DNA from 2 places in the Streptomyces sp. NPDC085946 genome. Region 2 is predicted to be linked to the other one. Evidence: predicted binding sites of a transcription regulator. Region 2 holds the regulator's gene; the other holds the start of a gene.

Region 1 (10,836 bases), on a different contig from region 2:
CAGGCGCTCGCCCCGACAGGCCCGACACCGCCTGTCCGGCACCCCGACAGAGCGCCGCCGTGGGGGTGTCGTGCCTGGTGAACGGCGGTTGCGGCGCGGGATCTTCGGGGCATGACCACTTCCCCCCGCCGGGAGCGACGGGCCTCGCTCCCGCTTCCCCTCGCCGATCAGACGGTGTTCTCGTTCCGCTTCACCTCCTCGCCGCGCGGCGCCCGGCTCGCCCGCCGGCTCGCCTCCTGCCAGATGGACGCCTGGGGCTGGCACCACGGCACTCCCGCGCACGACGCCGTGGAGCTGATCGCCGCCGAGCTGGCGAACAACGCCGTGACCCACGGGCGGGTGCCGGGCCGGGACGCCGAGCTGCGGCTGACGGCCGACCGCGGCGGCAGGCTCGTACGGGTGGAGGTGAGCGACACCCGCGGGGAGCTCGGGCCGCACGCGGGGAGCGGCGACCCGGAGGCGGACGGGGGCCGGGGCCTGCTGTTGGTGACCGCGCTCGCCGACGCCTGGGGAGTCGGCGAACGGGCCGGCGGGCCGGGCAAGACGGTGTGGGCCGTGGTCGGCGTCCCGGCGGGCGGCGCGCCCCTCGACGGAGTGGCCCCGGCGCGGAGGGCGGGTTCCCGCGGGACGTACGCCGACGACGACGCCGGTCCGGCCGGAGCGGAGGCCGGGCGGTCCCCGGTGCGCAAGGGCAGGTGACGCTGTCCGGTCCGGACAGGGCGAAGCCCCGGTCCCTGCGGGGACCGGGGCTTCGCGGGAGCGGTTCGCTCAGTGGGCGTGGCCGTGGCCGTGGCCCGCGGCGGCCGGCTCCTCCTCCTCCTTCTTCTCGACGACCAGGGTCTCGGTCGTCAGAAGCAGGGAGGCGATGGAGGCGGCGTTCTCCAGGGCGGAGCGGGTGACCTTGACCGGATCGATGACGCCGGCCTTGACCAGGTCGCCGTACTCGCCGGTGGCGGCGTTGTAGCCGTTGCCCTTCTCCAGCTCGGCGACCTTGGAGACGATGACGTAGCCCTCCAGGCCGGCGTTCTCGGCGATCCAGCGCAGCGGCTCGACGGCGGCCTTGCGGACCACGGAGACACCGGTGGCCTCGTCGCCGGTCTTGTCGAGGTTGCCCTCCAGGACCTTGACGGCGTGGACGAGCGCGGAGCCACCACCGGAGACGATGCCCTCCTCGACCGCGGCGCGGGTCGCGGAGATGGCGTCCTCCAGACGGTGCTTCTTCTCCTTCAGCTCCACCTCGGTGGCGGCGCCGACCTTGATCACGCACACGCCGCCGGCCAGCTTCGCGAGGCGCTCCTGGAGCTTCTCGCGGTCCCAGTCGGAGTCGGTGTTCTCGATCTCGGCCTTGATCTGCGCGACGCGGCCCTGCACGTCCTCGGAGTTGCCGGCGCCGTCGACGATGGTGGTGTCGTCCTTGGTGACGGTGACGCGGCGGGCGGTGCCGAGCACGTCCAGGCCGACCTGGTCGAGCTTGAGGCCGACCTCCTCGGAGATGACCGTGGCGCCGGTGAGGACCGCCATGTCCTGCAGCATCGCCTTGCGGCGGTCGCCGAAGCCGGGGGCCTTCACGGCGGTGGCGTTGAAGGTGCCGCGGATCTTGTTCACGACGAGGGTGGAGAGGGCCTCGCCCTCGACGTCCTCGGCGATGATCAGCAGCGGCTTGGAGGAGTTCGCCTGGATGATCTTCTCCAGCAGCGGCAGGAGGTCCGCGATGGCGGAGATCTTGCCCTGGTGGATGAGGATGTACGGCTCGTCGAGGACGGCCTCCATGCGCTCCTGGTCCGTCACGAAGTACGGGGACAGGTAGCCCTTGTCGAAGGCCATGCCCTCGGTGAAGTCCAGCTCCAGACCGAAGGTGTTGGACTCCTCGACGGTGATGACACCGTCCTTGCCGACCTTGTCCATCGCCTCGGCGATGAGCTCGCCGACCTGGCTGTCCTGGGCGGACAGCGCGGCGACGGCGGCGATGTCGGACTTCTCGTCGATCGGGCGGGCCGAGGCGAGCAGGTCGTCCGAGACGGCCTTGACCGCGGCGTCGATGCCCTTCTTGAGCAGGGCCGGGGAGGCGCCGGCGGCGACGTTCTTCAGGCCCTCGCGCACCAGCGCCTGGGCCAGCACGGTCGCGGTGGTCGTACCGTCACCCGCGATGTCGTTGGTCTTGGTCGCCACCTCCTTGACCAGCTGCGCGCCGAGGTTCTCGTACGGGTCCTCGATCTCGACCTCGCGGGCGATCGTGACACCGTCGTTGGTGATGGTGGGGGCGCCGAACTTCTTGTCGATGACGACGTTGCGGCCCTTGGGGCCGATCGTCACCTTGACCGTGTCGGCAAGCTTGTTGACGCCGCGCTCGAGGGCGCGACGGGCGTCCTCGTCGAACTTCAGGATCTTCGCCATGGCAGCGGGAGCCCTCTCGGAAAGTCAGGGGGTAAAGAAACTGCGCCCCGGGCGCCCGGCTTCTTAGGGGTCGCGGGGGGCCAGGGGCGCAGCTGGAAGCAAAAGTGCCTCGGGTGAAGCCGGGTGAACTACTTCTCGATGATCGCGAGGACGTCGCGGGCCGAGAGGACGAGGTACTCCTCGCCGTTGTACTTCACCTCGGTGCCGCCGTACTTGCTGTAGAGCACGACGTCACCGACGGAAACGTCGAGCGGAAGGCGGTTGCCGTCCTCGAAGCGGCCCGGGCCCACGGCCAGGACGACGCCCTCCTGGGGCTTCTCCTTGGCGGTGTCCGGGATGACCAGGCCAGAGGCCGTGGTCTGCTCGGCGTCCAGCGGCTGGACCACGATGCGGTCCTCGAGCGGCTTGATGGCAACCTTGGAGCTGGCGGTCGTCACGATCCGACCTCCCCCTTCGGAGATCTCACGGGGTTAACTGTCTGAGGTGGCGACCAGGTCGATCCGTCGTCGCGGGTGCCGGACCTGCCCGTCGCGTTGTTGGCACTCTCCAGGGGGGAGTGCCAGACCTGAGACTATGACCGCGATTAGCACTCGGTCAAGCGGAGTGCCAATTACCGACGGCGCGTCGGCCTCCGGGGCCCGGCCGGGCGGGGTGCGGGGACGGGCGGCGCGGGTGCGCGGCGCCCCGGTCCGCGCGCCGGGGTCATGCATGCCCGGCTGTCGCGGCGGCATGCGCGGCGGCTCCTGAGGACCCCGCGGGACGGACCGGAAGGGCCGCGCGCGAGGTGACGGGCCGGTGCGGCGGGACGGGGCGGGGCCCGGCCGGGCGGCCGCCGGGCGCGGGGAAGGGCCGGTCCTGCAGATGACGTCCGCCAGGTGGTCCTACAGGTGGTCCTACAGGTGGTCCTCCAGGCGTCCCACCCGCAGGCCCCGTGCCTCGATCTCGCGCAGCAGGCGCCGGGTCCGTTCCACCAGGGGCAGGCCCGTCGTGCCGGCGTCCGGGTCGACGGCCACGATGTCGCCGGGGCCCAGCCGGTGCTCGCCCCGGGTGTAGAGCAGGGCGCCGTCCCCGCCCACCGACACCCGCCACAGCACGACCGCCGCGATGCCGCAGTCCGCGGCGGCGCGCAGGGTCGTCGTGTCGTACACGCCGTGGGGCGGGCGCAGCAGGCGGGGGCGGACGCCGAAGCGGGCCCGGAGCTTGTCCTGCTGGCCGCAGATCTCGGCGCGCTGGCCGGCGTACGGCAGGCCGCGCAGGGCGGGGTGGTCGAGGGTGTGGTTCTGGAGGCCGGCGCCGACCGCGCGCAGGCGCGCGAAGTGGCCGTAGGCGGGTCCCACGACGCGGTCCGTGAGGAACAGGCTGACCGGCAGCCGCCGGGCCCGCACCAGGTCGACGAAGCGCGGGTCGCGCTCGGCGTCGTCGTCGTACGTCAGGAACACCACCCGGTCGCGGGTCGCGACGCGGTCGACGACGGGCGGCAGGCCGGGGCGCGCCTGCCGCCCGGGGGTCCCGGCGGCCTGCTGCCCGGCGCGCGCCCGGCCGTCCGACCGCGCCGGGCCGGCGCAGCCGCCGAGCAGGACGGCGGCGGCCAGCGCCGCGGCGGCCCAGCCGCGCGGCCTCACAGGTAGTCCTCCAGCCGCGCCACCGCGTAGCCCTTGGCGGTGACCTTGTCGAGGAAGCGGCGGATCATGTCGGGCATCGTGCCCGCCCAGTCGGCCCGGCCGCGGAAGTGGCTGAGGACGATGTCCCCGGGGTGCAGGTCGCGGTCCCACTCGCGGTACTCCCAGCGGTCGACGAAGACCTCCTCGCTCCACAGGGGGGCGTACGCGATGCCGCAGGACTTCGCGGCGCGCAGGGTGTCCCGGTTGTAGTTGCCGAAGGGCGGGCGGAACAGGACGGGGCGTGTGCCGTAGCGCTCCTCGATGACGTCCTGCATGCCGCAGATCTCCTGCCGCTGGCGGGCGTACGACAGCGCGGGCAGGTAGGGGTGGTGCAGCGTGTGGTTGTGCAGGCCCACTCCCCCGTCCCGCATCCGCCGGAAGTAGCCGTAGTCCTCTTTGATCAGGTAGTCGCTGAGGAAGGCGGTGTACGGGATCCGCAGGTCGCTCATCATGCGCAGGAACGCCGGGTCCTTCTCGGCGCCGTCGTCGATGGTGAGGAAGACGACCCGGTCCTCGGTCGGGACGGTGGTGAAGACCGGGGGCAGGCCCAGCTCCCGGTGGCCGTCGACCTCGAAGCCCTCCCGGGTGGTGATCCGCGGCTTGCGCGCGGGAGGCGCCGGGGTCGGCAGCGGGACCTCCCGCAGCCCCCAGCGCCGGGCGGCGGCCACCCGGGCGGCGTGGGCCGAGCGCAGCTTCGTGGCGTAGGAGTCCAGCGCGCGGGCCGGAGGCGCCTCCAGGGGCTGCTGGCCGGCGGCCGGGCGCAGGCCCGCGTCGGGGTCCTGCCCGCAGCCCGAGGCGATGGCCGCGGCGGCGAGCACGGCGAGGCCGATCCGTGCACGCCCCCGGGCCCGACTTTTGTCATTTTGTACTACTGCTCGCATGGAGCCGGATCCTCGCAGGGCCCCGCCCCGAACCCGGCCCGACACCGCGGCCGCCGCGGCACCGTCCACCGACTGGCCCACAGACCGGGCCGCCGGCCGCCGGGCGACCCGCCGGACCGCACGCCGCACGCCGCCCGCCCCGGCGCGCCCGCCCGGTCCCCGGCTGGCCGACAATGATCCGGTGAACGACCTCGCCCCCCTCCTCACGCCCGAAGGCCGCGCCCTCCTCGACGAGGTGCGCGGCACCGACCCGGCGCAGGAGCTCGCCGTCGCCACCCGGCTGCGCCGCGCGCACCCCGCCGAGCTGGTGTCGGCGGCGCTCGGCCAGGCGCGGCTGCGGCAGCGGGCGGTGGCGAAGTTCGGCGCCGAGGACGCGCAGCGGATGTTCTTCACGCCGCACGGGGTCGAGCAGTCGACCCGGGCGAGCGTGGCGGCGTACCGGGCCCGCCGGCTGGCGGAGCTCGGCGTGACCTCCGTCGCCGACCTGTGCTGCGGGATCGGCGGTGACGCGATCGCGCTGGCCCGGGCCGGGATCCGGGTGCTGGCGGTGGACCGGGACCCGCTCACGGCGGCGGCGGCCCGGGCGAACGCCGACGCGCTGGGGCTGGCCGGCCTGATCGAGGTGCGCGAGGCCGACGTCACCGAGGTGGACACGGCCGGCTTCGACGCCGTCTTCGTCGACCCGGCCCGGCGCGGCGGGCGCGGCCGGATCTTCGACCCGGAGGCGTACGCGCCGCCGCTGTCGTGGGCGGTCGGGGCGGCCCGCCGGGCGCCGCGCGCCGCGGCCCTGAAGGTCGCGCCCGGCATCCCGCACGAGGCGGTCCCGGCGGACGCCGAGGCCGAGTGGGTCTCCGACGGCGGTGACGTGAAGGAGGCGGTGCTGTGGTTCGGCACCGCGCCGGGGGCGGTCCGCGCGACCCTGCTGCCCGGGCCGCGCACCCTGCTCTCGCGGGGCCTGCCCGACCCCGCCGTGCGCCCGCCCGGCCGGTACCTGTACGAGCCGGACGGCGCCGTCGTCCGCGCCCACCTGGTCGCCGAGGTCGCGCAGCAGCTCGACGGCGGCCTCCTGGACGCGACCATCGCGTACGTCACCGCGGACGAGCTGCGCCCGACGCCGTACGCCACCGCCTACGAGATCACCGACCACCTCCCCTTCAACGTCAAGAAGCTGAAGGCCCTGCTGCGCGAGCGGCAGGTGGGGGTGCTCACGGTGAAGAAGCGCGGGTCGGCCGTGGAGCCCGAGGAGCTGCGCAGGAAGGTCCGGCCGCAGGGCCCGCACTCCGCCACCGTGTTCCTGACACGGGTCGCGGGGGCGCCGGCCATGCTGATCGGCCGCCCGGCCCTCTGAGGCACCGTCAGGAGGTCTCCGCCGCCCGGCGCAGCAGCAGGTCCCGCTCGCGTGCGTTGCGGGTCAGCGACGCGGCCCGGGTGAACTCCGCCCGGGCCTCCGCCGCGCGCCCCAGCCGGGCCAGCAGGTCGCCGCGGACGCTGGGCAGCAGGTGGTAGGCGCGCAGGGCGGGTTCGGCGGCCAGGGCGTCGACCAGGGCCAGGGCCGGTTCCGGTCCGTGCGCCATCGACACGGCCACCGCCCGGTTCAGCTCGACGACCGGGGAGGGCGAGCGGGCCGCGAGCAGCCCGTACAGGGTGGCGATGCGGGCCCAGTCGGTCTCCTCGTAGGCGGGGGCGAGCGCGTGGCAGGCGGCGATGGCGGCCTGGAGGACGTACGGGCCGGGGGCGCCGGTCGCGTGCGCGTCGGCGCGGGCGAGGGCGGCGGCCCCGCGGGCGATGAGCAGGCGGTTCCAGCGCGCCCGGTTCTGGTCCTTCAGCAGGACCGGCGCGCCGTCCGGGCCCGTGCGCGCGGCGGCCCGGGACGCCTGGAACTCCAGCAGCGCGGTCAGGCCGTGCACCTCGGGCTCCTCGGGCATCAGCCCGGTCAGGACGCGGGCCAGCCGCAGGGCGTCCTCGCACAGGCCGGGGCGCAGCCAGTCGTCGCCGGCCGTGGCGGCGTACCCCTCGTTGAAGATCAGGTAGATCACGTCGAGGACCGAGCCGAGCCGTGCCTCGCGGTCGGGGCCGTACGGCACCTCGAAGTCCACCTGCTTCGCCGCCAGCGTCCGCTTGGCCCGGACGATCCGCTGCGCGACCGTCGGCTCGGGCACGAGGAAGGCCCGGGCGATCTCGGGCGTGGTGAGCCCGCCGAGCAGGCGCAGGGTGAGGGCGATGCGGGCCTGCGGCGACAGCACCGGGTGGCAGGCGGTGAAGACCAGGCGGAGCAGGTCGTCGTCGATGCCGTCGGGGTCGGCGGGCTCCTCGGGCGGGGCGGCGTCCGGCAGGTCCCGGCCGATCTCCGCGAGCTTGCGGGCGTAGGTCTCCCGGCGGCGGACCAGGTCGACGGCGCGGCGGCGGGCGATCGCCATGAGCCAGGCGCCCGGGTTGTCGGGCACGCCGTCCCTCGGCCACTGCTCCAGGGCCGCGACCAGGGCGTCCTGGGCGAGTTCCTCGGCGATGCCGACGTCCCGGACGATCCGGGCGACGCCGGCGATCACGCGCGGGGACTCCATGCGGAACACGGTCTCGACGGTGCCGCGCGGGTCGGCGGCGGGCTGCGGGGTCACAGCCCACCATCAGACACCCGTGCGGCGGCCGGTCCAAACGGGCGCGGGGCTCAGCCCTCGGCGACCTCCCGCACCTCGCAGGTCACCGTCCAGTGCTCCTCGTGGACCTTCAGGAACCGCTTGGTCCACTCGATCGCCTCGGCCCGGTCCTTGGCCTGCATGAGGGCGTAGCCGCCGATGACCTCCTTGGACTCGGTGAAGGGGCCGTCGGTGACGGACAGCTGCCCGCCCTCGTAGTGCACCCGGGTGCCCTGCGCGGCCGGGGTGAGCCCGGCGGTGTCGAGCAGGACGCCGGCCTTCGTCATCTCCTCCATCAGCTCGCCCATCCGCTGCATGAGCTCCTGGCTGGGGCCCCCGTCGGGGGTGTTCCGCTCGTCGATCCGGATGAGGGAGAGGTAGCGGGGCATGGGGACTCCTCGTGTCGTGCGGGCCGGGTCGTTCCCGGCCGTCACCCCTGCGTCGAACGGGACCGCCGGGGATCGACACGCCCGCCGGGATTTCCTCAGGACTTTTTCCTCACCGCAGCGAGGCCCACAGCTCCGCCGCCTCCGGTTCGTCGGCCACCACCCGGTTGCCGTCCCACGGCGCCGGCACCACCGGCATCGTCACGGTCCGCACCGCGTCCGCCGACAGGCCCCGCAGGCTCTGCCCGAGCCGCGTCAGCTCCGCGAGCGAGTCCAGGCCGGTGTCCGTGGTCAGGCTGCCGGTCACCGCGTCGGCGACCCGGTACAGCCGGGCGGGGTCGGTGAGCAGGTCGGTGGCGGCGATCCGCTCCAGCAGCGCCGTCACCAGCGTCTGCTGGAGGGCTATGCGGCTCAGGTCGCTGCCGTCACCGACGCCGTGCCGGGTGCGGGCCAGCGCCAGGGCCCGGGTGCCGTCCAGGTGGTGGGTGCCCGCCGCCAGGGTCAGGTGGCTCCGGTCGTCGTCGATGTCCTCCCGCGTGGTGACGGTGACCCCGCCGAGCGCGTCGACCAGCTTCCGGAAGCCGGCGAAGTCGATCTCGACGTAGTGGTCCATGCGGACGTCCGTCAGCGCCTCGACCGTCTTCACCGCGCACACCGGCCCGCCCACCGCGTACGCGCTGTTGAACATCGCGGCGGAGGCGGCGGGCGCGGTCCCGCCGGACGGCAGCGGGCAGGACGGGCGGGCGACCAGGGTGTCGCGCGGGATGCTCACCACCGTCGCGCTCGTCCGGCCCGCGTCGAGGTGGACGACCATGGCCGTGTCGGAGCGGGCGCCGGAGCTGTCGCCGCCGCCGAGCTCCTGGTTCTCCGCGCCGCTGCGCGAGTCCGAGCCCAGGACGAGGATGTTCAGGGCGCCGCCGGGCAGCGCGGCGGCGGACGCCGAGGGGTCCGGGGCGGTCGTCGCCCGCGCGGGGCGGTTGTCGCCGAGCGCGCTGTTGATGTCGACGCCGGTGATGTTGTCGCTGAGGCGCCAGTAGGCCCAGCCCGCCCCCGCGGCGCCCAGCACCAGCAGGGCCGCCAGGGTGAGGCCGGCGGCCTTCAGCACGGCCGGCCGCCGGCCCGCTCGCGCGCCGGCGGCGTTCCCGTCCCCGGCCGCGCCGCCGCTCCCGTGCCCGCCGTCCCCGTGCCCGCCGCCCCCGGCGTTCCCGTCGTGTCCCGTCACGAGCAGGAACATAAGTCCGAATTATTTCGGGCAGGGGCCCCGGGGCGACTTTCTTCGGGAATTCTCAGACTTCCGGGCCCGGTCTCATCCCAGTGTCACCACCGGCACCCCGTTGCTCCCGCTCCACGAGGCGTTGAACCCGAACGTCACCGAACCCCCGTCCGGCACCGTCCCGTTCCACGCGGCGTTGCCGCACGTCACCACCGCGCCGGACTGGGCGCAGGTCGCGTTCCACGCCTGGGAGACGCGCTGGCCCTCGCCGTACGTCCAGCTCACCTTCCACGACGCCAGCGAGGCACCGGCGCAGCTGATCCGCACCTGTCCGGTGAAGCCCGTGTTCCACTGGCCGGTGACGCCGTACGTCGCCGTGCAGCCGTCGGCCGGCTGTCCGCCCCCGCCGCCCAGCGCCTGCGCGATGGCGTGGTAGGCCGGTTTGGGCGCGTAGTTCTCGTCGTACGGGGTCGCCGCACCCTCGCCGGGGAAGGTGTCGGGGATCCAGGAGTCGGAGTCGGTGAAGCCCCAGACGGTGACGCCGGTGCACCGGTCCACCGCGGCGCAGGCGGAGACCACGCTGCGGTAGTCGGCCGCCTGCTGCGCCAGCTTGGCCTCCGTCGCCGGGAGTTGCATCCGGATGTCCAGCTCGGTGATCGCCACGTCGACGCCCAGGTCGGCGAAGCGCTGGATGTTCTGCCGCACGGTGGACGGCACCTGACCGACGATCAGGTGCGCCTGGAGGCCCACCCCGTCGACGGGGACGCCGCGCTCCTTCAGGGACTTGACGAGGTCGTACAGGGCGGTGCTCTTCGCGTTCACGCCCTCGACGTTGTAGTCGTTGATGTAGAGGTCGGCGCCCGGGTCCGCTGCGCGCGCCCGGGTCAGGGCCTGGGCGATGTAGTCCGGGCCGAGGGTGTCGTACCAGAGGGTGCGGCGGTAGGTGCCGTCCTCCTCGAAGGGCTCGTTGACCACGTCCCAGGCGGCGAGGCGGCCCTTGTAGCGGCCGACCTCGGTGTCGATGTGGTCGTTCAGGACGGCGCTCAGCTCGTCCCGGGTCCAGGTGCCGTCGGTCAGCCAGCCGGGGTTCTGGCTGTGCCAGACCAGGGTGTGGCCGCGCACCTGCTGGCCGTGGGCTTCGGCGAAGGCGACGATCCGGTCCGCCTCGGCCCAGTCGTGACGGCCCCGGACGGGCTCCACCGAGCCCCACTTCATGGCGTTTCCGGGGGTGAGCGAGTTGAACTCGCGTCCGGCGACCTCGCCGTAGGTGCCGGTCAGCTTGGAGCCGGTGACCGCGGTGCCGACGACCTTGCCCCGGGCGTCGGCGAGGTCGCGCAGCGGGGGGTCGGCCGCGTGGGCGGGGGCCGCGGTCAGCAGGGCGCCCACCGTGGCGGCACCGGCCAGCAGCGAGACGAGTAAGCCGGGCCTTCGGGATCTCATGACGGGGAGCCTCCGAAAGTTTCGGTCGTGCAACCGATTGACTTCGGTGCAGTGTGGGGCGGCTGGGACCACCCGTCAATACGGCGGCCCGTCCCGGCGGCCCGCCGTTCCCGGCCGGGCGGGCCCGTCGGCCGGCCCGTCGGCCGCCCGCCTCCCGGCCGCGCCGGCGGCACTCCGGGCGACGGAGCTAGACCGCCGCGGGCGCCGCCGTGCTGCTGCGCACCACCA
Region 2 (10,836 bases):
AGGCCGGCGGAGCCGTCACGAAGTCGATCAGCTCCTCCACCCGGCCCAGCAGCTCCGGCTCCAGGTCCTTGTACGACCGCACCCGGCCCAGGATCGCCTGCCAGGCGGCCCCGGTGTTCTCCGGCCAGCCCAGCGCGCGGCACACCCCCGTCTTCCAGTCCTGGCCGCGCGGCACCCGCGGCCAGGCCGCGATGCCCAGGGACGACGGTTTCACCGCCTCCCAGACGTCGACGAACGGGTGGCCCACCACCAGCGCGTGCTCGCTCGTCACCGCCCGGGCGATGCGCCACTCCTTCGTGCCCGGCACGAGGTGGTCCACGAGGACGCCGAGCCGGGCGTCGGGGCCCGGCCCGAACTCCTCGACGACGGACGGCAGGTCGTCGACGCCCTCCAGGTACTCCACGACCACCCCCTCGAGGCGCAGGTCGTCGCCCCACACCTTCTCGACCAGCTCGGCGTCGTGCCGGCCCTCCACGTAGATCCGCCCGGCCCGCGCCACGCGCGCGCGTGCCTGCGGGACGGCCACCGAGCCGGAGGCGGTGCGGGCGGGACGGGCCGGTCCCGGGGACGGCCGCACGAGGGTCACCGCGCGGCCCTCCAGGAGGAAGCCGCGCGGCTCCAGCGGGAAGACCCGGTGCTTGCCGAAGCGGTCCTCCAGGGTGACCGTGCCCGCCTCGCAGCGGATCACCGCGCCGCAGAAGCCGCTCCCCGCCTCCTCCACCACCAGGCCCGGTTCGGCCGGCACCTCGGGGACGGGCTTCGGCTTCTTCCACGGAGGGGTCAGGTCCGGAGAGTACTGGCGCATTCGGATGACGATAGGAGAAGCCCGGCCGCGATCACGGAGACACGCCGAACCGCTCGGCCAGCGCGTCCCGTTGCGCCCGGACGAACGCCGCGTCCACCACCGCTCCGTGACCGGGCACGTACAGCGCGTCCTCGCCGCCCAGTGCCAGCAGGCGGTCCAGGGCCGCCGGCCACCGCGACGGCACGGCGTCCGGGCCCGCCTGCGGCTCGCCGGACTCCTCGACCAGGTCGCCGCAGAAGACGACCTCCGGGGTGCCCGGCACCAGCACGGCCAGGTCGTGCGCGGTGTGCCCCGGCCCCACGTTCGCCAGCAGGACCTGCCGGCCGGCGCCCAGGTCGAGGGTCCACTCGCCGGAGACCAGGTGGCGGGGCGCGGTCAACGCGTCGACGGCCTCCTCGGCCCGGCGCGCCTCCATTCCGTGCCGCACCGCGTCCGCGCGCAGCTCCTCGCGGTCCCGCGTGCGCGTGAACACCCCGTCCACGCCCACCGCCCCGTACACCTCCGCGCCCGCGAACGCCGCCGAGCCGAGGACGTGGTCGAAGTGGGGGTGGGTCAGCGCGAGATGCGTCACACGGTGACCGGCCAGCCGCTCCGCCTGGACGCGCAGCCGCGCCCCCTCCGCCAGGCCGGACCCCGCGTCGATCAGCAGCGCCGCGCCCCCGCCCACGACCAGCCCTGCCGTGCAGTCCCACACCGGCAGCCGGCACCGCCCCACCCCGGCCGCGACCCGCTCCCATCCCAGCTCTTCCCAAGTCACCGTCATACGGCGACGCTAGCGGGCACGGGCCCCGTGGGCAGGGCCGCGCGGCCCCGGCCTTGCCCGTGCCGTACCCCACAGCCGTACACTGGGCCGGGGAGGTCTGGCACTCCCACGCGCCGAGTGCCAGGCAGTGTCAGGCGGAGGCAGGACACCAGGCGGACGACTTCTGGAGGTGTGCGCGGATGCTCAGTGAACGCAGGCTTCAGGTGCTGCGCGCCATCGTCCAGGACTACGTCGGCACCGAGGAGCCCGTCGGCTCGAAGGCGCTCACCGAGCGGCACAACCTGGGGGTCTCCCCGGCCACCGTGCGCAACGACATGGCGGCCCTGGAGGAGGAGGGGTACATCGCCCAGCCGCACACCAGCGCCGGGCGGATCCCCACCGACAAGGGCTACCGCCTGTTCGTCGACAAGCTGGCCGGTGTCAAGCCGATGACCGCGCCCGAGCGGCGGGCCATCCAGAACTTCCTCGAGGGCGCCGTCGACCTGGACGACGTGGTGGCCCGCACGGTGCGGCTGCTCGCGCAGCTGACCCGGCAGGTCGCCGTGGTGCAGTACCCGTCGCTGACGCGGTCGACCGTGCGGCACGTGGAACTGCTGTCGCTGGCCCCCGCGCGGGTGATGCTGGTGCTGATCACGGACACCGGACGGGTGGAGCAGCGGGTGGTCGACTGCCCGGCGCCGTTCGGCGAGACGTCGCTGGCGGACCTGCGCGCGCGGCTCAACAGCCGGGTCGCGGGCCGCCGGTTCACGGACGTGCCCACGCTGGTGGAGGACCTGCCGGACGCGTTCGAGGTCGAGGACCGCGGTACGGTCTCGACGGTGCTCTCCACCCTGCTGGAGACGCTGGTCGAGGAGAACGAGGAGCGGCTGATGATCGGCGGCACCGCCAATCTGACCCGCTTCGGGCACGACTTCCCCCTCACGATCCGGCCGGTGCTGGAGGCGCTGGAGGAGCAGGTCGTGCTCCTCAAGCTGCTCGGCGAGGCCAAGGATCCGGGCGTGACCGTCCGCATCGGTCACGAGAACGCCCACGAAGGACTCAACTCCACGTCCGTCGTGTCGGTCGGCTACGGTTCGGGCGGCGAGGCAGTCGCCAAGCTCGGCGTGGTCGGACCGACCCGCATGGACTACCCGGGAACGATGGGAGCGGTACGCGCAGTGGCACGGTACGTCGGACAGATCCTGGCGGAGTCGTAGTGGCCACGGACTACTACGCCGTACTCGGCGTGCGCCGCGACGCGTCGCAGGAAGAGATCAAGAAGGCCTTCCGGCGGCTCGCGCGCGAGCTGCACCCGGACGTCAACCCCGATCCGAAGACCCAGGAGCGGTTCAAGGAGATCAACGCCGCCTACGAGGTGCTGTCGGACCCGCAGAAGAAGCAGGTCTACGACCTCGGCGGCGACCCGCTCTCGCAGTCCGGCGGCGCCGGCGCGGGCGGCTTCGGGGCCGGCGGCTTCGGGAACTTCTCCGACATCATGGACGCGTTCTTCGGCACGGCGTCGCAGCGCGGTCCGCGCTCGCGCACCCGCCGCGGCCAGGACGCGATGATCCGCATCGAGGTCGAGCTCGACGAGGCCGCCTTCGGCACCACGAAGGACCTCCAGGTCGACACGGCCGTCGTCTGCACCACCTGCAGCGGTGAGGGCGCGGCGCCCGGCACCACCGCCCAGACGTGCGACATGTGCCGCGGCCGCGGCGAGGTCTCCCAGGTCACCCGGTCCTTCCTCGGCCAGGTCATGACCTCGCGCCCCTGCCCGCAGTGCCAGGGCTTCGGCACCGTCGTGCCGACGCCGTGCCCCGAGTGCGCGGGCGACGGCCGGGTCCGCTCCCGCCGCACGCTCACCGTGAAGATCCCCGCCGGTGTCGACAACGGCACGCGCATCCAGCTCGCCGGCGAGGGCGAGGTCGGGCCCGGCGGCGGTCCCGCCGGCGACCTGTACGTCGAGATCCACGAGCTGCCGCACCCGACCTTCCAGCGGCGCGGCGACGACCTGCACTGCACGGTGACCCTGCCCATGACGGCGGCGGCCCTCGGCACCAAGGTGCCGCTGGAGACGCTCGACGGCATGGAGGAGGTCGACATCCGGCCCGGCACCCAGTCCGGGCAGTCGATCCCGCTGCACGGCCGGGGCGTGACCCACCTGCGCGGCGGCGGCCGCGGCGACCTCATCGTCCACGTCGAGGTGCAGACCCCCAGCAAGCTCGACCCGGAGCAGGAGCGCCTGCTGCGCGAGCTGGCGAAGCTGCGCGGCGAGGAGCGCCCCCAGGGGCAGTTCCAGCCCGGGCAGCAGGGCCTGTTCTCGCGGTTGAAGGACGCCTTCAACGGGCGCTGAGACCGGCTCCCGCCGGCGGTCCGGCGCCGCCCGCGACGGCGGCCCGGACCGGCCGAGGGCCGGATTCGGACGTGGCCGGAGGGCGTGACACCATGCCGTCATGTCCTCCGCACTGACCGATCTCTTCCCCCACCCGATCGTGCAGGCCCCCATGGCGGGCGGCGTCTCCGTGCCGCGGCTCGCCGCCGCCGTGTCCGAGGCGGGCGGGCTCGGGTTCCTGGCCGCCGGGTACAAGACCGCCGACGGGATGTACCAGGAGATCAAGCAGCTGCGGAGCCTGACGGGCCGGCCGTTCGGCGTGAACCTGTTCCTGCCGCAGCCGGAGCACCCCGCGGGCACCGGCTCCACCGGGGCGGCCGACGCCGCGCCCTCCTGCGCCGCCGCCGTGGACGTCTACGCCCACCAGCTGTCCGGCGAGGCCGCCTGGTACGGGACGGAGCTCGGCGACCCCGAGAGCGGCCGGGACGACGGCTTCGAGGCCAAGCTCGCCGTGCTCCTGGACAACCCGGTGCCGGTGGTGTCGTTCCACTTCGGCGCGCCGAGCCGCGAGGTCGTCGACTCCCTGCACCGCGCCGGCACCTTCGTCCTGGTCACCGCGACCACCGCCGAGGAGGCCCGCGCCGTGGAGCGCGCCGGGGCGGACGCGGTGATCGCGCAGGGCGTCGAGGCGGGCGGCCACCAGGGCACCCACCGGGACGTCCCGGAGACGGACGGGACCGGGCTCGGGCTGCTCTCGCTGGTCGCCCAGGTCAGGGAGGCCGTCGGCATCCCGGTCGTCGCCGCCGGCGGCATCATGCGCGGCTGCCAGATCGCCGCGGTCCTCGCGGCGGGCGCGAGCGCGGCACAGCTCGGCACGGCGTTCCTCGCCACCCACGAGTCCGGCGCGCACGCCCTGCACAAGCGGGCGCTGACCAACCCGCTCTTCGTCCGCACGGAACTGACCCGGGCCTTCTCCGGACGGCCCGCCCGCGGCCTGGTCAACCGCTTCCTGCGCGAGCACGGCCCGTACGCGCCCGCCGCCTACCCGGAGGTCCACCACCTCACCGCGCCGCTGCGCAAGGCCGCCGCCGAGGCGGGCGACGCCCAGGGCATGGCGCTGTGGGCGGGGCAGGGGCACCGGATGGCCCGGGAGCTGCCGGCCGGGCAGCTGGTGGAGGTGCTGGCCGGTGAACTCGCGGCCGCGCGGACGGCGTTGTCGTCCTTCCCGGCGGGAGGTGCGGGCCGATGACCGCGCCGGTGTTCGTGGTGGACCACTTCGACGCGGGCCGCGGCGGCCGTTACGTGCTCGACGGCCCGGAGGGCAGGCACGCCGTCTCCGTGAAGCGGCTGCGGGCCGGTGAGGACGTCGTCCTCACCGACGGGGCCGGGCGCTGGGCGGACTGCGTGGTGCTCGACACGGAGGGCAAGGACCGGCTGGTCGTCCAGGTGGAGGCGGTGTCCGAGGAGCCGCCCGAGGAGCCCCGCATCACCGTCGTCCAGGCGCTGCCCAAGGGCGACCGGGGCGAGCTGGCCGTCGAGACGATGACCGAGGTCGGCGTCGACGCGATCGTGCCGTGGGCGGCGGCGCGCTGCATCACGCAGTGGAAGGGCGAGCGGGGGCAGAAGGCCCTGGCCAAGTGGCGGGCGACGGCCCGGGAGGCCGGCAAGCAGTCCCGCCGGGTGCGGTTCCCCGAGGTCGCGGACCAGGCGACCACCAAGCACGTCGCCGCCTTGCTCGCGGGAGCGGACTTCGCCGCCGTCCTGCACGAGACCGGCGCGGAGCCGCTGGCCACGGCCGCTCTCCCCGCCTCCGGTGACATCGTGCTGGTCGTCGGCCCCGAAGGGGGCGTCGCCCCCGAGGAGTTGGCGCTCTTCACGGAGGCGGGCGCGACGGCGTACCGGCTGGGCCGCAGCGTGCTGCGCACCTCGACCGCCGGGACCGCGGCGGCGGCCCTGCTGCTGGGGCGCACGGGCCGCTGGTCCTGACCGCTGCCGCCCGGCCCGACGGGGCCCGGCGCCAACGCCCGTGCGTCACGGGCGGGTCGGGCGTCGCCCGGCGGGGGCGTGCGGGAGCCCGGAGTGGCCGTATGCGCTCTTCCGCGGCGCGCGTGTCGGTGGCAGGCTGCCCTTCATGGGGGCGTTGAGGCGGATTCTGCAGCGGCCGCGCGGAGCCGGGGCGGTGGCCGTGGCGGGACTGGTGGTCGTCGTCGCGGGCGGTGCCGTGGCGTGCGAGCCGGGCGGCGGGCTGAGCTCGGCGGCCGTGGCGTACACGACCGACGAGGCCGTGACCAAGGAGCTCAACCGGCAGAAGGCGGGCGTGCGCTGGCTCAGCTGCACCGCCTCCTACGGCAGCGACGAGGACGCCTCGCCCTCCGCGAGCGAGGACACCGTCGCCACCGTCGACTGCCGGGGCGAGACCGACGACGGCAAGGAGATCACCGTCGACGGCGAGGTCACCCACGCGGTGAACGGCGCCTGCGTCCGCGGTCACCTCACCGCGAAGGTCGACGGCAAGGTGTGGTTCGACGTCAAGGGGCTCGGTGACTGCGACGCCACCAGCGCCCCGCCGGTCGGCGGCCCCGGCGGCGGCGGTGACGGACGGCCCGGACCCACCGTCACCGTGACCGTCACGACGACCGTCTGGTGCCAGCAGTACCCCAAGTGCCAGCCCGTGCAGGGCAAGTGACGTGCCGTCGGGGCGTCCCGGAACCGGTCCGGACCACTGTCCGCGAACTCCGTGCCTGCAGAGGGTGATCGGGTGACACAGTCCGCAGCGCCCGCGTATCTCCGCTTCCCCCACGTGCACGGTGACCTGGTCGCCTTCACCGCCGAGGACGACGTGTGGCTCGCGCCCCTCGACGGCGGGCGGGCCTGGCGGGTCAGCGCCGACAACGTGCCGGTGACCCAGCCGCGCGTCTCGCCCGACGGCACCACCGTCGCCTGGACCTCCACCCGCGACGGCGCCCCCGAGGTGCACGTCGCCCCCGTCGACGGCGGCCCCTCCGAGCGCCTGACCCACTGGGGCAACTGGCGGACGCAGGTACGGGGCTGGACACCCGACGGGCGGGTGCTCGCCCTGACCGCCCACGGCCGGGCGAGCCTGCGCCGCACCTGGGCGCACGCCGTCCCGCTCGACGGCGGACCGGCCGGCACCCTGCCCCACGGGCCCGTCGGCGACGTCGCGTACGGGCCGCACACCGTGCTGCTCTCCGTGTCGATGGGCCGCGAGGCGGCCTGGTGGAAGCGGTACCGGGGCGGCACGGCGGGCAAGCTGTGGATCGACCGCCGGGGGGACGGGGAGTTCGTACGGCTCCACGAGGAGCTGGACGGCAACATCGAGTACCCCCTGTGGGCCGGTGACCGGATCGCCTTCCTCTCCGACCACGAGGGCACCGGCGCGCTGTACTCCTCCCTCGCCGACGGGTCGGACCTGCGCCGGCACACCCCGCTGGAGGGCTTCTACGCCCGGCACGCCGCCGGCGACGGCTCCCGCGTCGTCTACTCCAGCGCGGGCGGGCTGTGGCTGCTGGACGACCTGGACGGGGCCGAGCCGCGGCGGCTCGACGTGCGGCTCGGCGGGCAGCGCACCGGCCTGCGGCCGTTCCCGGTGAACGCCGCCCGCTGGTTCGGCTCGGCCTCCCCGGACCACACCGCGCGCGGCAGCGCCGTCTGCGTCCGCGGGGCGGTGCACTGGATCACCCACCGCTCCGGCCCGGCCCGCGCGCTCGCCGCGACGCCCGGCGTGCGGGCCCGGCTGCCGCGGACCTTCCGGGCGGACGGCGAGGAGTGGGTGGTGTGGGTGACGGACGCCGAGGGCGACGACGCCCTGGAGTTCGCGCCCGCCACCGGACTCACTCCCGGGGCGACGCCGCGCCGGATCGCCGCCGGGCGGCTGGGCCGGGTCCTCGCCCTCGCCGTGGCGCCCGACGGCAGCCGGGCCGCGGTCGCCTCGCACGACGGGCGCCTGCTCCTCGTCGAACGCGAGACCGGCGAGGTGCGCGAGGTCGACCGCAGCGAGGACGGGGACGTCTCCGGACCGGTGTTCTCCCCGGACTCCGCCTGGCTGGCCTGGTCCCACCCCGGTCCGCGCCCGCTGAGCCAGCTCAGGATCGCCGGCACCACCGACCTGTCGGTCACCGAGGCGACCCCGCTGCGCTTCCAGGACTACGCGCCCGCCTTCACCGCCGACGGCAAGCACCTCGCGTTCCTGTCCACCCGCTCCTTCGACCCGGTCTACGACGAGCACGTCTTCGACCTGGCCTTCGTCGAGGGCGCCCGCCCGCACCTCATCACGCTCGCGGCGACCACCCCGTCCCCGTTCGGGCCGCAGCGGCACGGCCGCCCCTTCGAGGCCCCCGACCGGGACGAGACCCCGGACAGCGAGGGCACCCCGGCCACCCGCATCGACCTCGACGGCCTCGCCGACCGGATCGTGCCGTTCCCGGTGGAGGCCGCCCGCTACTCCCACCTGCGGGCCGCCAAGGACGGCGTGCTGTGGCTGCGGCACCCGGTGACCGGCGTGCTCGGCGCCTCCCGCGCCACCCCGGACGACCCCGACCCCAAGACCGAGCTGGAGCGCTACGACCTCGCCCAGCAGCGGATCGAGCACCTGGCCGCCGACGCCGACCACTTCGAGGTCAGCGGCGACGGCAAGCGGGTCCTGCTGTGGACCGACGGCCGGCTCAAGGTGGTGCCCAGCGACCGGCGCGCCTCCAACGACGACGACAGCGACTCCAACATCACCGTCGACCTCGGCCGGATCCGCCAGTTCTGCGATCCGGCGGCCGAGTGGCGGCAGATGTACGAGGAGGCCGGCCGCATCATGCGCGACCACTTCTGGCGGCCCGACATGGGCGGCGTCGACTGGGACGGCGTCCTGGACCGCTACCGGCCGGTGCTGGAGCGCGTCGCCACCCACGACGACCTGGTCGACCTGCTGTGGGAGGTGCAGGGCGAGCTCGGCACCTCGCACGCGTACGTCATCCCGCGCGGCGGCGCCGGCGGCGGCGCCCGGCAGGGCCTGCTCGGCGCCGACCTCTCCCGCCACGAGGACGGCACCTGGCGCGTCGACCGCGTGCTGCCCTCGGAGACCTCCGACCCGCAGGCGCGCAGCCCGCTGGCCGCGCCCGGGGTCGCGGTGCGCCCCGGCGACGCGATCGTCGCGGTCGCCGGCCGCCCGGTCGACCCGGTGACCGGCCCCGCCCCGCTGCTGGTCGGCACGGCCGGCAGACCGGTGGAGCTGACCGTCTCCCCGTCCGGCGGCGGCGAGGTGCGCCACGCCGTGGTCGTCCCCGTCGCCGACGAGGAGCCGCTGCGGTACCACGCCTGGGTCGCCGGCCGGCGGGCCCGCGTGCACGAGGCGTCCGGCGGCCGGCTGGGCTACCTGCACGTCCCCGACATGCAGGCGCCCGGCTGGGCGCAGATCCACCGCGACCTGCGCGTGGAGGTGCTGCGGGAGGGCCTCGTCGTGGACGTCCGGGAGAACCGCGGCGGGCACACCTCCCAGCTGGTCGTGGAGAAGCTGGCACGGCGCGTCGTCGGCTGGGACGTGCCGCGCGGCATGCGGCCCGAGAGCTACCCCAGGGACGCGCCCCGCGGCCCGGTCGTGGTGGTCGCCAACGAGTTCTCCGGCTCCGACGGCGACATCGTCAACGCGGCGATCAAGGCGCTGGGCCTCGGCCCGGTCGTCGGCACCCGCACCTGGGGCGGGGTCGTCGGCATCGACAGCCGCTACCGCCTGGTCGACGGCACGCTCGTCACCCAGCCCAAGTACGCCTTCTGGCTGGAGGGGCACGCGTGGGGCGTGGAGAACCACGGCGTGGACCCGGACGTGGAGGTCGTGCAGCGCCCCCAGGACCACGCGGCGGGCCGGGACGTCCAGCTGGACGAGGCCGTCAGGATCGCGCTGGAGGCGCTGGAGGCGACCCCGGCCAGGACGCCGCCGGGCCTGCCGTCGTAGCCGGACCCGCCCGCCCGGCCCGGCCCCGGTGCCCGGCGCCGGGCCGGGCGGGACGGATACGATGCCGGTGAGCGATCACAGCGCGTGGAGGAGGCCGTATGGCAGGGGAGCCGCAGGACGACTGCCTGTTCTGCAAGATCGTCGCGGGCACGATCCCGGCGACCGTCGTCCGCGAGACGGACACCACGGTCGCGTTCCGGGACATCAACCCCCAGGCGCCCACCCACGTCCTGGTGATCCCCAAGGCGCACTACCGGGACGCGGCCGCGCTCGCCGCCGGTGCCCCGGAGCTCGCCGCGGACGTGCTGCGCGAGACGCAGGCCGTCGCCGACGAGGACAAGCTGGAGAGCTACCGCGTCGTCTTCAACACGGGCAGCGGCGCCGGGCAGACCGTCTGGCACGCGCACGCCCACGTGCTGGGCGGCCGCGGCCTCCAGTGGCCGCCGGGGTAACCGCCTTGTCCGTACGCGAACTGGTGGTGCTCGGCACCGCCAGCCAGGTCCCGACCCGGCACCGCAACCACAACGGCTACCTGCTGCGCTGGGACGGCGAGGGCATCCTCTTCGACCCCGGCGAGGGCACCCAGCGCCAGATGCTGCGGGCCGGTGCCGCCGCGCACGACCTGAACCGGATCTGCGTCACCCACTTCCACGGCGACCACTGCCTCGGCCTCGCCGGGGTGATCCAGCGGATCAACCTCGACCAGGTGCCGCATCCGGTCACCGCCCACTACCCGCGCTCCGGGCAGCGCTTCTTCGACCGCCTCCGCTACGCCACCGCCTACCGGGAGACCGTCGGCGTCACCGAGGCCCCGGTCGCGCGGGACGGCGTCCTCGCACGGACGCCCGCGTACACGCTGGAGGCGCGGAAGCTGTCCCACCCGGTGGAGTCGTACGGCTACCGGCTGGTCGAGCCCGACGGCCGCCGCATGCTGCCCGACCGGCTCGCGGCGCACGGCATCAAGGGCCCGGACGTCGGCCGCATCCAGCGCGACGGCG

The links. The regulator HrcA, encoded in region 2, represses chaperone genes, less so after heat shock. The targets are predictions, from matches to a motif close to TTNGCACTCNGNNNNNCNGAGTGCNAA.
Positions count from the first base shown of each region.
Region 1: groES (co-chaperone GroES) is a predicted target of HrcA. The motif match lies at 2,978-3,004, and genes of this name have one in related genera.

Region 1 is NZ_JBITSF010000008.1:183,748-194,583, forward strand. It holds gene ACIF8T_RS18225 (ATP-binding protein) at 112-699, shown strand; gene groL (chaperonin GroEL) at 769-2,394, opposite strand; gene groES (co-chaperone GroES) at 2,523-2,831, opposite strand; gene ACIF8T_RS18240 (polysaccharide deacetylase family protein) at 3,288-4,016, opposite strand; gene ACIF8T_RS18245 (polysaccharide deacetylase family protein) at 4,013-4,936, opposite strand; gene ACIF8T_RS18250 (methyltransferase domain-containing protein) at 5,118-6,284, shown strand; gene ACIF8T_RS18255 (RNA polymerase sigma factor) at 6,292-7,551, opposite strand; gene ACIF8T_RS18260 (YciI family protein) at 7,602-7,958, opposite strand; gene ACIF8T_RS18265 (LCP family protein) at 8,068-9,189, opposite strand; gene ACIF8T_RS18270 (endo-1,4-beta-xylanase) at 9,262-10,608, opposite strand; gene ACIF8T_RS18275 (LacI family DNA-binding transcriptional regulator) at 10,796-10,836, opposite strand, start outside.
Region 2 is NZ_JBITSF010000001.1:449,469-460,304, forward strand. It holds gene ACIF8T_RS01925 (DUF3097 domain-containing protein) at 1-805, opposite strand, end outside; gene ACIF8T_RS01930 (MBL fold metallo-hydrolase) at 837-1,568, opposite strand; gene hrcA (heat-inducible transcriptional repressor HrcA) at 1,748-2,764, shown strand; gene dnaJ (molecular chaperone DnaJ) at 2,764-3,900, shown strand; gene ACIF8T_RS01945 (nitronate monooxygenase) at 4,001-5,128, shown strand; gene ACIF8T_RS01950 (16S rRNA (uracil(1498)-N(3))-methyltransferase) at 5,125-5,865, shown strand; gene ACIF8T_RS01955 (hypothetical protein) at 6,011-6,565, shown strand; gene ACIF8T_RS01960 (S41 family peptidase) at 6,638-9,838, shown strand; gene ACIF8T_RS01965 (histidine triad nucleotide-binding protein) at 9,937-10,290, shown strand; gene ACIF8T_RS01970 (ribonuclease Z) at 10,296-10,836, shown strand, end outside.